DNA from 2 places in the Thermosynechococcus sp. B1 genome. Region 2 is predicted to be linked to the other one. Evidence: riboswitches for the same ligand, from Rfam matches in the RefSeq annotation. Region 2 holds a riboswitch; the other holds the start of a gene.
What was found. Region 2 has a riboswitch for cobalamin ahead of metE (5-methyltetrahydropteroyltriglutamate--homocysteine S-methyltransferase). Riboswitches for the same ligand answer to the same signal wherever they lie in the genome.

Region 1 (7,540 bases), 900 kb from region 2:
GAACTTTCGCCAAACCCTCTACCGCCCCATGCGCGATCGCCTGTCGGATATTTGTTACAACATTGTTGAAGGCTCTACAGACTCTGAGCACCTGTTTGCCCTCTTCTGCAATGAATTGGTCTTAAATCCGCAACTGTCACCGTTGATGGTACTGCGGCAAACACTGCAAATTGTTTTTTCCCTAGCGCAGGCAGCGCGTACCAGTGTCAGTGCCGCCATGATTCTGACTGATGGCGTCTATATTCTCGCCACCCGCTGTGCGCGGGGCACACCACCCCCCACCCTGTACTGGAGTCAGGATGCCGAGAAAATTCAACTCACCTCAGAGCCGGTAGATCAGCAAACGGAGTGGTATCCTTTACCCGAAAATAAACTGCTGTTGATGAGTTTGCAGAGTGAACCAGAAATTTACGCCTTCTGAGATATCAGTGCCTTTTAATCCCTTGGATCGGGGAACTTTTTGGCAAGCCTTTCAGAACCAGCGGCAATTTACACGCCAACTTGTGGCTGAGTTGAGCGAGGCCGTCCTTTGTGCGCAGCCCCATCCCCTCTATAGCCCTGTGGGATGGCATTTGGGACACATTGGCTACACAGAAGCCTTTTGGCTGTTGCCAGAATCCTCAGGGGTGAGCGATCGCGATCGCTATTGGTATGCCGCCGATGGCCGCCCCAAGGCCGAACGACAGCATCTACCGCCGCGTGGCCAGCTACTTGACTACTTAGCAGAGATTCGCCAAAAGACGGGCGATCGCCTCTACAGCCTTAGCGACGAGCAGTGGCAACGAGAACTCCGCCTCTGGTGGTGGATTTTGCAGCATGAAGCCCAGCACAGTGAAACGATGCAAATGGTGCTGGCGATGCAGGGGATTGTGACCACATTACCCCCTAACCTATCGCTGCCACAGGATCACCAACGGATTCCCGCTGGGGGGTATGTCATTGGCAGTGAAGACCTCTTAGCCCTTGATAACGAGCAGCCAGTCCAGAGTGTCGAACTACTTCCTTTTACGATTGATGCGGCACCGCTGACCTGGCGGGAATTTCTCACCTTTGTGGAAGCGGGTGGTTATCAGCGGCGGGAATGGTGGTCCAGCAGTGGTTGGGAATGGCGAGAGGCAGAGGAAATTGCCTCACCGTTTTACCCGATTCCTGAGAACCTAGACTTACCCATGTGGGGACTTAGTTTCTACGAAGCCGAAGCCTATGGCCATTTCCAAGGCAAACGTCTCCCCAGTGAACGGGAATGGGAAATTGCTGCTCAGCAGGGACTCTTGAATCAGGGCTACGTTTGGGAGTGGACGCAAAGTCCCTTTGCCCCCTATCCGGGGTTCCAGAGCTATCCCTACCGGGGGTATTCTGCCCCCTACTTTGATGGCGAGCATTTTGTCCTCAAGGGCGGTAGTCACTGGACGCGCCCCATTCTCAAGCGACCCTCATTTCGCAATTGGTATAGCCGCACCACCCGTGAGGTGTTTGCTGGAGCGCGCTACGTTCACCAAGAAACAATCTCTACACCAAGGGACACTGATGCCCAAATTTGAACATGTTTAGCCTGCACTCTCCCCTCCGCGCGTCAGCAGGTGGTGTGAGCTTCATGTTTTGTGCTGCGGTTCTCATCCATCTTGTGATCGCCTTCACTGGGATTCTTCCTAGGCTCCGCCAAGATTGAATCATCACCCCTTCTCTGGAGCGTGAGCCACATCATGAAACGCTTATCTCTTTCCACCTTGCTACTGCTCACTGTGACACTCACTCAAACTAGCGGAGCTTTGGCTCTACCCACGGCAACGCTGCAAGGCCGTATTTTTTTTGGCGATCAAATGGGCAATGTTGCACCGGCCGCCTGCTCAGCGATTCAAGTTGTTGCTAAACCGCAAAATTTACCGCCCATCAAGGTATTTGCTACTGGTCCTGCCGCTGGTGCTCAGGATGGTCAATGTACCTTTAAGATGACTAATGTGCCAGCAGGTATTCCCATTGAATTAAGCGCCGTTTACAGCGATTTGCTCTCCTATCCCGAAAAAACGTACCCCAGTCCTGCCGGCAAGTGGCAAAATCCCTTTGTTCTGCGCCCCGCTCAGGTGCATGTCAGGTACATTGAACTTGATGGCAAACCTTAGTTTGTTGGCTATTGAAGCTGAGCAAACGAAGCACCGTTCCTCAGTAAAGAAAGTTTGAACAAGATGACCCCCAAGCGATGAGTGCGACTCAAACTCCCTAAACTAGGGACAAGGGCATAGGGGCGTTTTGATGTCAATTGCTGAGGAATTCCGCCAACTGCAAACGCAACTCTTGGAGTGCTGGGACGGGACAGAAACGTTTATTCCTGAACTGCCCAAGGGTCCCGGCGGTATTGAGCGCGATATTGTGGTGGTGCCTTCCCTGAGCTTTCCCCAACCGGAGCTGGCCAAGATCACCGGCTACACCCACTACGAGGAGCGGCAACTCTATACGCTGATCCAGTTGCGGAATCCGCGTACCCGCATGATCTACGTGACGTCCCAGCCGCTGCACCCCAGCATTATTGACTATTATCTGGATTTACTCCCCGGCGTACCCAGTTCCCATGCCCGCGATCGCCTGCTGCTGCTGGCCACCTACGATCGCTCCGATAAACCCTTGACTGCGAAAATTTTAGAGCGGCCTCGCCTTTTGGAGCGTATTCGTCAAGCCCTGCGTCCCAACCAAGCCTACATGGTGTGTTTTAACTCCACCCCTTTGGAGCGGGAACTGGCGGTACGCTTAGGCATTCCCCTCTACTCGACGGATCCCGACCTCCTCTACTGGGGAACCAAGGCGGGCAGTCGGGAACTTTTTGCGGCTGCAGGCATTCCCCATCCGATGGGCAGCGGTTTTTTGCAGAGGGTACCGGAACTGGTGCGCGCGATCGCTCACCTCCAAGAGAAATCTCCTGAACTGCAACGGGTAGTGGTGAAACTCAATGAGGCTTTTTCCGGAGAAGGCAATGCTCTTCTTGATCTGCGCCCACTGCGCCCCCTTGGCAGCCCACACACCCCCGATCATCTACAACGGATTGAAAATAGCCTAGAGGAGATGGTCTTTCAGGCGCCTAATGAAACTTGGCTCTCCTATCGGCAGCGATTTATGGATCTGGGGGGGATTGTCGAAGCCTTTGTGGAAGGTGCTGTCAAGCGATCGCCCAGTGTCCAAGGCTGCATTACCCCCAAAGGCAGTGTTGAAATTGTCTCCACCCATGAGCAGTTACTCAATGCCCCCACAGGTCAAATTTTCATTGGCTGTGAATTTCCTGCCCATGCCGATTATCGCCAACAACTCCAAGAATTGGGGCAAAAGGTAGGGACGTACTTAGCACAGCAGGGGGTGATCGGCTGTTTTGGTGTGGACGTTGTTGCCACCCAGACAACAGCAGGGTGGGAGCTTTACGCCATTGAAATTAACCTGCGCAAGGGTGGTACCACGCACCCCTTCATGACCTTAAAATTCCTCACCGATGGCCACTATGAGCTAGCCTCTGGACTGTTTTACAGCAAGCACCGCCGTCCCAAGTATTACATTGCCTCCGATAACCTCTGCCAACCCCACTATCGCGGCCTCCTGCCCAATGATCTCTTAGATATGATTGCCCGCTACCATCTCCACTTTGATTCCAGCACCGAAACGGGCACTGTCTTTCACCTCATGGGGGCACTCTCGGAATTTGGTAAGCTGGGTCTCGTCAGCATTGGCAACACCCCCGAAGAAGCCCAAGCCATCTACAACCAAACCATTGGCGTTCTCGATGCTGCGGCGCTATAAGTCCCTAATGTGCCCACCCCCCGCATAGACAGGGGTCTGAGAATCTCGTTACAATTGGCAACGTTCACTGTGAAGAGCAGCCTGTAGGGAAAATCCAGTGCAAGTCTGGTGCTGTGCCGCAGCTGTGATGGGGAACCCCCCTCAGCCAGAATGCCTACTTGCTGTGGTTCACTCTGTTTGCCTGCGTCGCACGGGCATGGAGTTTCAACGTGGTTGTTACGCTCAACGATTCCATTCTCAATCCCCTCGGTTTTAGCCTCGATTTACCCCCTCTCCCCCAATCTCGACCGCTTTTACTCGTCGGTCATGGGACGCGCGATCCGGAAGGTCGCCAAGCATTTTTGGACTTTGCCCAAGCCTATTATCAACTGGATCCCTGCCGGCCTGTTTTTCCCTGTTTTCTGGAGTTAACGGAACCCTCGATTTTTGAAGTGCTCAGCCAGTGTGCTGCCGCAGGCCATACAGACTTGTCAGTGCTGCCAGTTTTACTCTTTGCTGCTCGCCACAATAAGTTTGATGTCACCAATGAGTTGGATTGGGCACGGCGGGCGTTTCCGCAATTGCGCTATCACTATGGCCGCCACTATGGCATTGCCCCCGAAATTTTAACCCTGTGGCGATCGCGCCTTGAACGCTTGGACTCACCAGAATTTAATCCCCAAGGCATTGGCCGCGAAGAAACCGTTCTCCTAGTGGTGGGACGCGGCTCCAGTGATCCCGATGCCAATGGCGATGTCTTTAAGCTAGCCCGCATGCTCTGGGAAGGCAGTGGCTACAAAACCGTTGAGGTCTGCTTTATTGGCATTACCCATCCCCGCCTACCCGAAGGATTTGGGCGGGCGAATCTTTACCAGCCCCGCCGCGTGATTGTTTTGCCCCACTTCATGTTTACAGGGGCATTAGTCAAGAAAATCTATACCCTTACCGCAGAAGCCCAAGCTGCCTATCCCAGTGTTGAATACGTGAACCTACCGGAAATTGGCCTGCATCCGCAACTATTTTATCTCACGCGGCAGCGGGAAATTGAAACCCATACGGGGCAGGTGGCCATGAACTGTGAAGCCTGCAAATTCCGTTTGGTGGCAGGCCATAGCCATCATCACCACCATCATCAGGATCATGAGCACCCCTCCCACAGCCATGATCACGGGGGGCATCACCATCACCATGGATCAACCGTGGACTTGGATCACTTGCCCAGTTATCACCAACGCATTTGGCAAGTTCCCTAGACATTGCTTCCCAGCGAAAATGTTAGAGTAGAAATAATTGCTACTCTTTCTCAAGCTTGAATGGGGCTTGTCTATGCGCATTAAATATCCTCCCCAGACCGTTGATCGGGTGTTGATTTTTGATACCACACTGCGGGACGGTGAACAGTCGCCGGGTGCCTCGCTGAATGTGGATGAAAAACTCACGATCGCCCGTCAACTGGCGCGACTGGGGGTGGATATTATTGAAGCAGGCTTTCCCTTTGCCAGTCCCGGCGACTTTGAAGCCGTACAGCGGATTGCCGAAACCGTGGGCACCGAAACAGGGCCTGTGATCTGTGGCTTGGCTCGTGCCACCCGCCAAGATATTGAAGCCGCCGCAAAAGCCCTCAAACCCGCCTACTATCCCCGCATTCACACTTTCATTGCCACCTCGGACATTCACCTAGAGTACAAACTGAAGAAAACCCGCGCTGAGGTACTGGAAATTGCCCCAGAAATGGTGGCCTATGCCAAGTCCTTTGTGGATGATGTTGAGTTTTCCCCTGAGGATGCCGGGCGTTCGGATCCTGAGTTTCTCTATCAAGTTTTGGAGCGGGTGATTGACGCCGGTGCCACAACAATTAACATTCCCGACACCGTGGGGTACACCACCCCCGCCGAATTTGGTGCCCTGATCAAAGGCATCAAGGAAAACGTGCCGAATATTGATCGTGCCGTCATTTCAGTCCATGGTCACAACGACCTAGGCTTGGCCGTTGCCAACTTCCTTGAGGCTGTGAAAAATGGGGCACGGCAACTGGAGTGTACGGTTAACGGCATTGGGGAGCGCGCCGGCAATGCTGCCCTTGAGGAATTGGTGATGGCTCTCTATGTGCGGCGGCAGTATTTTAACCCCTTCCTTGGCCGTCCCCCTGAATCAGAAGCACCCCTGACCAATATCAACACCCGCGAAATTTACAAAACCTCCCGCTTGGTTTCAAATCTAACGGGCATGCTGATTCAGCCCAATAAGGCGATCGTCGGTGCCAACGCCTTTGCTCACCAATCAGGCATTCACCAAGATGGCGTCCTCAAGCACAAGCAAACCTATGAAATCATGGACGCCCAGCTCATTGGCCTAGCCGACAATCAAATTGTTTTGGGCAAACTCTCTGGTCGCAATGCCTTTGCCACCCGCCTGCGCGAGCTGGGCTTTGAACTCAGTGAAACGGAACTCAACAAGGCGTTTTTGCGCTTCAAGGATCTGGCCGATAAGAAAAAAGAAATCACCGACTGGGATTTGGAAGCTATTGTTAAAGATGAAACCCAAGCCATTGATGTTCAAGGCTACCAGCTGGAATTTGTGCAGGTCTCCTGTGGCGATCGCGCCCGCCCCACCGCCACCGTAACCATCCGTCTGCCCAGTGGTGAGGAGCTGACAGATGCCGCCATTGGCACAGGCCCTGTGGATGCCGTCTATCGTGCCATTAACCGCGTGGTGCAAATTCCCAATCGCCTCATTGAGTATTCCGTGCAGTCAGTGACTGCGGGAATTGATGCCATCGGCGAGGTGACCATTCGCCTGCAACACGGGGATCGCATTTACTCGGGCCATGCCGCCAATACGGATATTATTGTTGCTTCGGCTCATGCCTATATGAATGCCCTCAATCGTCTCTATCGCGGGCTCCAGCAACAACGCCTCCACCCCCAGACCGCTGAGGTTCATGGTGGAACCACTCCCTAAGCCCCTTGAGCGCCATGGCATCTACCCCTGCCCTATTTGCCGCCATGGCCAAATTGTCCCCATGGTGCTCATGGAAACCCATGCCTGTAACTTTTGCCGCCACATTTTTACCCTTGATCCTGAGCGCCAAACGGCTCGCCTTGAAGATGGGGCGATCGCTTTTCGCTGGCAGTGGACAGGTACAGGCTGGCGATCGCTCCACCGCCCCTCTTCTCAGGTCACCGTTGTTGCCCTTGTGTTAGCTATTTTGCTCATCATTTTACCGCCGACACTCATCGGGCTAGCCTATGCCCTGTTTCCGCCCCTAGAAGCAGGAGTTTGGCGCTGGTTTCCCCTGCTTTGGACAGGCCTCACCTTAGCTGCCCATGCCCTACTCTTTGGGCCTGTTTTAATGGCTATTTTGTCCCCCGAAAGGGAGATGTGAAACCTTAGATAGAGAGGGGTGCCACCGCTGACTCAGCAGCACTGTTCTGATAACCTCTGAAATCTCGGTGGTTGACAGCTACACCATTGACGACAATCCCAAGCAGCTTTTGCTGTAAGCTCAGATCGCAAGCCTGCAGGGCCTGAGCAAAGGCTTCGCGTCGCGTTTTCTTTAAGCGCACAACCAAGAGGGCCCGCTCCACCGCTGCCAGAACCCGATGCGCCTCCGCAGCAGCCAAAATCGGCGGCACATCCAGAATCACGCAGTCAAAGGTATCCTTAGCGCCCTCCAAGAAATCAAACCACCGCGCAGAACTCAGCAGTATCATCGGCTCTTGCTGAACCTGACCCGCCGTCAGTACCCAGAGTCTTTCCGCACGATTTGCTAAAAGACTGAACC
Region 2 (7,540 bases):
CGGCTAAATTGTGATCATCGTCACAGTCATTCTATCGGGGGATGGGTCATACTAAATAGTGACTCAGTACTATCCGAGTCATCAACAGGGAACACACAACGAGCCGACAGACTGTAAGTAAGTTTGTCGGTTTTTTTTTTGGAATTTCAGGCATGCCCCACAAAAAGATCACGGTTCGTTTAGATGCTGAACTCTACGGCCAACTCCAACGCTGGCAAGTGCAGCAGGGATGCGGTTCCCTTAGTGAGGCAATTCGTAAAATTTTGCAACAATCTCTTCAGCCGACGGAGATGGCCTGTCCCACGGTTTTGCAGCGCCTGAGTACCCTAGAACAGCAAGTGGCCGCCCTTGAACGCCAACTGTGCCCGCCTCAACCCACTATCGAAACGCTGACGATCGCGGAGCTAGAGCGACTGACTCGCCCACAACTGGTGGCCTTAGCGCGGGACTTGGGCATCTATAGCTATAAGCTGAATAATCCAGCGTTGCGGCAAGCCATTTGGGCAGCGAAACAAGCGATCGATGGGCACAAGCGGCAATGATATGCTGACGAAGGTGACTCAAGTGTAAGTGAGATGGCTAGTCCGTCAGAATCGATAGATCGCTCCCGTTTGTGGTGGGCGGCGATTAAGCTTCCCATGTACAGTGTGGCTGTGATGCCGATTTGGCTGGGCACAGCGGTGGCGATCGCCGAAACGGGAAGGGTGCATTGGTGGCCGTTTAGTTTGTTTCTAACAGCAGCCGTACTCATTTTGGTCTGGCTGAATCTCAGTAATGATGTCTTTGATGCCGAAACGGGGATCGATCGCCACAAGTACCATTCTGTAGTCAACCTTACAGGCAAAAAGCAATTGATCTTTTGGCTGAGCAACCTCTGCTTACTTTTGGGGCTACTGGGGATTGTGGCCATTAGTTGGCTGCAACAGGATGCAACGGTTTTAGGGTTGGTATTACTCTGCTGCGCCCTAGGCTATAGTTACCAAGGTCCACCCTTTCGTTTGGGCTATTTGGGTTTGGGAGAGCCGATTTGTTTTATCTGCTTTGGGCCGCTGGCGATCGCTGCTGCCTACTATAGCCAAGGGCAAACCTTTAGCCCTAGTATTTGGCCAGTGGCTATCCTCAATGGTCTGACGACAACGCTGATTCTCTTTTGCTCCCACTTTCACCAAGTGGCCGATGATCTAGCCGCTGGCAAACGTTCGCCGGTCGTGCGCCTAGGGACGGCTCGCAGTGCTCAACTGGTCTATGGCGCCTGTGGCGTCTTTTATGCTCTCTTAGTGGCCGCTGTCCTCTGGGGAATGCTGCCGTGGCCAACACTGCTGGCTTTGAGTTCACTGCCTTGGGCGATTTATTTGTGTCAGCGGATGGCGCAATTTCACAGTGTCCCTGAGCAGATCAAGAACTCGAAATTTATTGCGGTGCAACTGCACTTTTGGAGTAGCTTGCTCTTGGGATTGGGTTACTTGCTCTGAGCTGGGGGGCGATCGCGATTCAGCGACCATTGGTACTCCACAGTGCCACCCCTCAATTGCCATTCCTCCTCAAACTGCTTTTGTAGCCGCAGGGCTTTGCGTAGATGAATAGCAGCGCTATGGAGTTGCTGGTAACCACTGGAGTGGGGAGGGAGGGCGGGCAACGAGACCTGTTCCAAAATTTGCAGCACTAGCTCGTAATGGATGTGGGCAGGAACAGGAATCTCATCTGAGGGGGCAGAAGAAAGAGTCACCAAGGCAGACACCTCCAAGGAACGACTATCTAGATTTCAGCTTTCTAGCGGCGGCGGGGACGGCGATAGGTCAACCGCTCGGAGCGATCGCGCTCGTAGGCAATCAGCCGGCCATAGATTTCGTGCTTGGTTAAGTTTAACGAAAAAAAGACATGCCGCCGCGGATTGCCAAAACCCTTACGGGTAAAAAACTTTACTGCGGGCGTGTTGGCCGGATCGGTATCCACCAGCATAAATCGCGCCCCCTCCTCAATCATCCGCTCGATGAGCTTATCCACCAGCTTATCGGCAATGCCCCGCCGCTGATAGTGGGGATGCACCCCCAGCCAGTTAATGTAGCCATACACCCATGGGGCTTTGCTAATAATGGTGCCCAAGATGAACCCGACCACCTGAGAATCCGCCTCGGCCACCAGACAGTATTCGGGATCGGTGTTATAGAAACCAATGACCTCCCACTCATCCCAGATGCGATAGAGCGAGGGATACAGATCACTGGTGAAGAGTTCCTCGCCAAGGTGAAACACGGGGGCAATGTCATCAATGCCCATCTCGCGAATAATGATGTTAGTGGGTTCAGAGCGCTCTTCTTCTTTGGCGGGAACGATTTCTAAATCAACTAAATTGTGGTCAATGGGATCATCGGTGTGCAAAGACATACAAAGGCGAGTACCGAGCTATTTCTAGCTTAGCCTATGTCCAGCGGGGTCAATTCGTGAACCTTAGCGCACTTCCACGACTGCCTCTAGGGGATAGCGTACCTTGGGCAAAGTCGCATAGTTGTCATCGGCCGCTCGATAGCCCGCTGCACATAGAACGACGGCATGATAACCTTGGGTAGGTAGACCGAGAAGGCGATCATATTCTTGGGGCAAGAAACCCTCCATCGGGCAGGTGTCAATGCCCAGCAGCGCCGCCGTCACCATAAACTGACCCAAAGCAATATAGACTTGGCGGGTTGACCATTCATCAACATTGAGGGGGTAGGGGGGTGAGTGCAAAAAGCCCTTGACCAAGTCCCCATACTTTTGCAGATTTTCCACTGCGGTTTGGTGGACTTCCGCTTGCCGTGCAAGGTAGCGATCAACGTCCGTAGCATTGAGATTGGTTTTAATGGCAAATACCACTAAGTGGGAGGCATCCACCACCTGTCGTTGATTCCAAGTGTGGGGGAGCAGGGCTTGGCGTAGCTCAGGCGTCTCAATGACGTAAAACTTCCACGGTTGCAGGCCAAAGGAAGAAGGAGCCAGTACCAGACTTTGTAGAAGTGTTTGCCACAGATCCGCAGGAATTTTGCGATTGGGGTCAAATTTCATTCGTGGCGTAGCGCCATTGCAGTTGTTGCAAAACCGTTGTTGGTGAAATCGGTGCTTCAGTCATTCTGTTCCCTAGAGAATTGATTAGAGCGATTACCCGAAGGGTACGCTACGCGATCGCGAGAACCACTCGCCGCTCATTTTGACAAACTATTAAAGGCGAGGTCAACTGCCCTGTAGATCAATTGCCCACTATTGCCACTGAATATCGGCATCCATCGCAGTCATGGCAGAGGTGAGTTTTTCAACCAGTTCCTTAACAGGGAAAGCGCCGACATCTCCCGCTGCACGGATGCGGATACTCACAGTCTCGCTTTCGACTTCCTTGGCACCCACAATGCCCATCACAGGAATTCTCTGGGTTTCAGCATTGCGGATTTGTTGACCTAGCGATCGCCCGTACGATTCACACTCATGCGGATATCCCATCAGCCGAGGATCAGGTGCCCCTACCAATCATGGAGCAGGTCTTTAGGCATGGGGCAGCCTTCTTACAAGCATTGCCCCGCTAATCGCAGGAATGGAAACGCAGTTTTGAGTGGTGGAAAAATCCTGCGATTTTAAGGGGGCAACGGTGCGCTGGCAGCAACAACAGATCCTCAGTTGGTAAGACGAGCCCCTCGCAATTGCTGGGCGGCGGCCACCATGTTTTTCAGTGAGGGAATTACTTCCTCCCAGCGACGGGTTTTCAGACCGCAGTCTGGGTTAACCCAAATCTGGTCACTGGGTAGATGGGCGATCGCAGTCTCCAGCTGCTGAACCATCTGCTCAACAGTGGGAACTGCCGGACTATGAACATCATAAACACCATTGCCCACCTGCTTTTGATAGCCGGCATCAGTAATTTCAAACAGCGTTTCATTGTTACTGCGGCTATTTTCAATGGACAACACATCTGCATCTAGGCGCTCGATATGTTGAATAATGTCGCCAAACTCTGAATAGCACATGTGGGTATGAATTTGGGTTTCTGGCTTAGCCACACCAGCCGCCAACCGAAACGCATCGACAGCCCAAGCCAAGTACTCCTGCCAACGTTCCGGCTTGAGGGGTAATCCTTCCCGTAAAGCGGGTTCATCAATCTGGATAATCTTTGCCCCAGCAGCTTCTAAATCGGCCACTTCATCCCGTAGAGCCAAGGCAATCTGCATCGCCTGTTCGCTACGCGGAATATCGGTGCGGGTAAAGGACCAGTTAATCATGGTCACAGGGCCCGTCAGCATGCCCTTGACGATTTTCTGGGTCAACGATTGCGCCACCTTAAACTCTCGCACCGTCATTGGCTCGGTTCGCGCTACATCCCCATAAATAATGGGTGGACGCACACAGCGACTGCCATAGCTTTGCACCCAGCCGTGTTCAGTAAAGGCAAAACCAGTGAGCTTCTGGCCAAAGAATTCCACCATGTCGGTGCGTTCAAACTCACCATGCACCAATACATCTAGGCCAATTTCTTCCTGCAATCGAATGCATTTGGCAATTTCAGCATCAATTGCTGCTTGGTACTCCGCAAGGGTAATTTCTCCGCGCTTGAGCTTCACCCGCAATTGCCGCACTTCTGGGGTTTGCGGAAAAGAACCAATGGTAGTTGTCGGAAAGAGCGGTAAGGTGGGCTGCAGTTGGCGGCGTTGTTCATAGGGCATAGCCCGTTTCAGATCGTTGACGGTTAAATTGCGCAACCGCTGTTGTACCACTGGATTCACAGGCCTAAATTCCTTAAAGGCCTGCCACTGGGCTTCAATCTCTGCCAATTGGGGGTGCTGGGCAAGGGCTTTGGGACTCTCCTGCAGCGTCTGTGCCAATAGCACCACCTCATCCAACTTTTGTTCGGCAAAACTCAACACCCGCCGCAATGGCTCTGGTAACTTCACTTCTCGTGCTGCATCGTAGGGGACAAATTGTAAAGAGGCTGAGGGGTGCAACCGGATATTAGTTGTGATACCCTGAATCGCTGCTAAGGTTGACACGACAGGTTCTGGGCAAATTTTCCAAATGTTTCGGGCATCCACAATACCCACTCCCAGCTGTTTATCCGCAGGGAAACCATACTGCTGCAATAATGCCAAGTTCTGCCCACGGGTAAAATCTAGACTAATGCCGGCTACGGGCAACGTCACCACCCAAGGATAGGCAGCGCCGAGATCATCAAAGTAGGTCACTAGGTAAATCGGCAAGCCAACTTGACAGAGCGCATCAAATGTTGATTCATACAATTCCCTGAAGTTGTTGGTGTCCCCAAAAACCAAGGCAGGTTCGTGGATTTGTACCTCAACCACCCCTAGGTTCTTCAATTCAGCCAACAGGATAAGATAGCGCTCCACTAGGCAAGACAACGCTTCCTCTAGATTCATCTGCAGCCGACTCAGCCGTAGCAGGGTTAAAGGCCCTAGCACCATGGGAACGGCGCGATCGCCCAAGACCCTTTGGGCACGACCGATGATCCCCAGAAAATCACTAAAGTCCGCTGCCTGAAGAGGCTGACTCATTTCGGGAACCAAGTAGTGATAGTTGGTGTCAAACCATTTGGTCATCTCAAGGGCTGGAATTCCCTCTCGACCGCGAGCCATTGCAAAGTATTGCTCCAACCCTGTAAAGGCTTGATACCGCTGTGGGATGAGGCCGAGGCGGACACTCCAGTCGAGAACGGGATCGTAAAAACTGGTATCGCCAACGCCAATGCGATCAATGCCAGCCTGCAGTTGCGTTTGCCAATTTGCCAATTCAATCTCTTGAACTGTTTGTAGCAAATTTTCTTGATTGTATTTGCCATTCCAAAAGGCTTCCAATGCCTTTTTCAGCTCACGATTTTTACCAATGCGGGGGTAGCCTAGCGTTGCAGTTTGAATGGTCATTGTTGCAGTACCCTGAGTTTTGACAGTTCTCTCAATAGACAATGAAAGCTGGCTGTTTTCAGTCCAACAAGCAGTGCACTTCCAGTATCATCAGCAGAACCTAGCGTGGGTCACTGCAAGAGGAGCCCTTGTCTAGGTGCTTGTAGGTACTTGAAAATCTCCAAAATCACTTGTGCTACAGTAACGGCAGGAACCTTGCCAGAAAAGGGCGGTAGGGGGGGTCTTTATCTAGGCAAATTAATGAAAATTGAAGCATGAAGAACATCATCTGTACCTCGCAGATGTTGGCATAACGACATTCACAACTCGGCGGGCATTCTGACTGAGAGAGTAGTGCCTCTCATCACAGCTGCGGGACAGCGGCAGATTTGCACTGCACTTTCCCCCTTGCGTCTGATGGCTGATCCCCACCAGAACCGAGTGAGTACATTCAAGGCTAACACAAGTTATGAGTTAAGGGTAAGAGCACGGCGGTCTATTGGTATGAAAAGCTGCCCCTAGGTTGACTGCTGCCGTTATTGTGCAACTGCTGAGGCTAAAATGAGAAATAGTTATCATTTTTCTCAGCAGCGTTCTTCTAGGTAAATATGCCCTCCGCCTGCCAGCCTTTACCGGCTTCCCTCGATCGCATTGTTCAGCGGTTCCAACAGATCTCAGATCCAAAGCGGCGCTATGAATACCTGCTGAGCTTTGCAAAGCGCCTGCCGCCATTTCCTGAGGAGCAGAAGGTCGCCGCCAACCGCGTGCCCGGCTGTCTCTCCCAAGTGTACGTGACAGCCTCTTTAGAGCAGGGCAAGGTGATTTTTCAGGGGGATTCTGACGCTCAAGTGACGAAGGGATTAGTGGGGCTATTGGTTGAAGGGTTGAGTGGGTTGACACCTGCAGAAATCCTGCAGTTAAAACCTGACTTTATTCAGCAAACCGGACTAAATGTCAGCTTAACCCCCTCGCGAGCCAATGGCTTTTACAACATTTTTCGAACGATGAAAGCCCTAGCGTATCACTTGGCCGAGACTTCGTGTCACACTTAAAGCCTCAGCTGATGGGACTACAGCAGCAAAAGCTGGACTGGTTGCTAGAGAACACCTTTACGAAGGAGGATAATCCCTTAGTTGTAGGATGACGCAGCAATCCCCGCAACGGGGACATTAAGCTTCGTTTAAGGATTTAACACTTCTGCTTGTACCCCATATTAGAGAAGGTATGTACTTAGGAATAACAACTCGAATAAATAAAGCACAAATAAGAATTAATATTTGTAAAAGCAAGTTTTCTCCAGTTTCTACCTGTAAACGGAAGAAATCACATAAAACTGATAATTTATCAGTTGATGAAATACCGCCAAGCATAAATTCTCCGGCAATAAAATCGCATCCGTGAAACTTACAGCCATTTTGAATAGCAGTTTTGATAAAGAAGGAGTCTGCGCCAACTGGAAATCTATAGGAATAGTATCCTAGTTGCCTATGAAGATCGGTTTTAATTAGAGTACCAACAGCATGGGAAGATATGTAGGCTCCGGCTGAAAGCAACCACGGTCTTCCCTTATTAGGGCGCCTTAATCGTTTACCTAACCACACATGTGCTGATAGTATATCTGCTTTCGTAGAGCAAGCAGCTTTTCTAAACAACTCTATTGCATTCTG

Region 1: another riboswitch for cobalamin. It lies ahead of M0644_RS09130 (sirohydrochlorin chelatase); the one in region 2 lies ahead of metE (5-methyltetrahydropteroyltriglutamate--homocysteine S-methyltransferase).

What each region holds. Positions count from the first base shown of each region.
Region 1 covers NZ_CP096573.1:1,823,689-1,831,228, forward strand. The annotation lists gene egtC (ergothioneine biosynthesis protein EgtC) at 1-421, shown strand, start outside; gene M0644_RS09115 (SUMF1/EgtB/PvdO family nonheme iron enzyme) at 429-1,541, shown strand; gene M0644_RS09120 (hypothetical protein) at 1,704-2,120, shown strand; gene M0644_RS09125 (peptide ligase PGM1-related protein) at 2,251-3,777, shown strand; cobalamin riboswitch at 3,813-3,954, shown strand; gene M0644_RS09130 (sirohydrochlorin chelatase) at 3,987-5,009, shown strand; gene M0644_RS09135 (2-isopropylmalate synthase) at 5,083-6,717, shown strand; gene M0644_RS09140 (hypothetical protein) at 6,698-7,141, shown strand; gene M0644_RS09145 (polysaccharide biosynthesis tyrosine autokinase) at 7,146-7,540, opposite strand, start outside.
Region 2 covers NZ_CP096573.1:920,343-927,882, reverse strand. The annotation lists gene M0644_RS04760 (hypothetical protein) at 153-542, shown strand; gene menA (2-carboxy-1,4-naphthoquinone phytyltransferase) at 576-1,472, shown strand; gene M0644_RS04750 (DUF5340 domain-containing protein) at 1,460-1,726, opposite strand; gene M0644_RS04745 (GNAT family N-acetyltransferase) at 1,771-2,385, opposite strand; partial or broken gene M0644_RS04740 (NAD(P)H-dependent oxidoreductase) at 2,449-3,106, opposite strand; gene M0644_RS04735 (His/Gly/Thr/Pro-type tRNA ligase C-terminal domain-containing protein) at 3,235-3,471, opposite strand; gene metE (5-methyltetrahydropteroyltriglutamate--homocysteine S-methyltransferase) at 3,642-5,894, opposite strand; cobalamin riboswitch at 6,185-6,330, opposite strand; gene M0644_RS04725 (SufE family protein) at 6,482-6,925, shown strand; gene M0644_RS04720 (glycosyltransferase) at 7,043-7,540, opposite strand, start outside.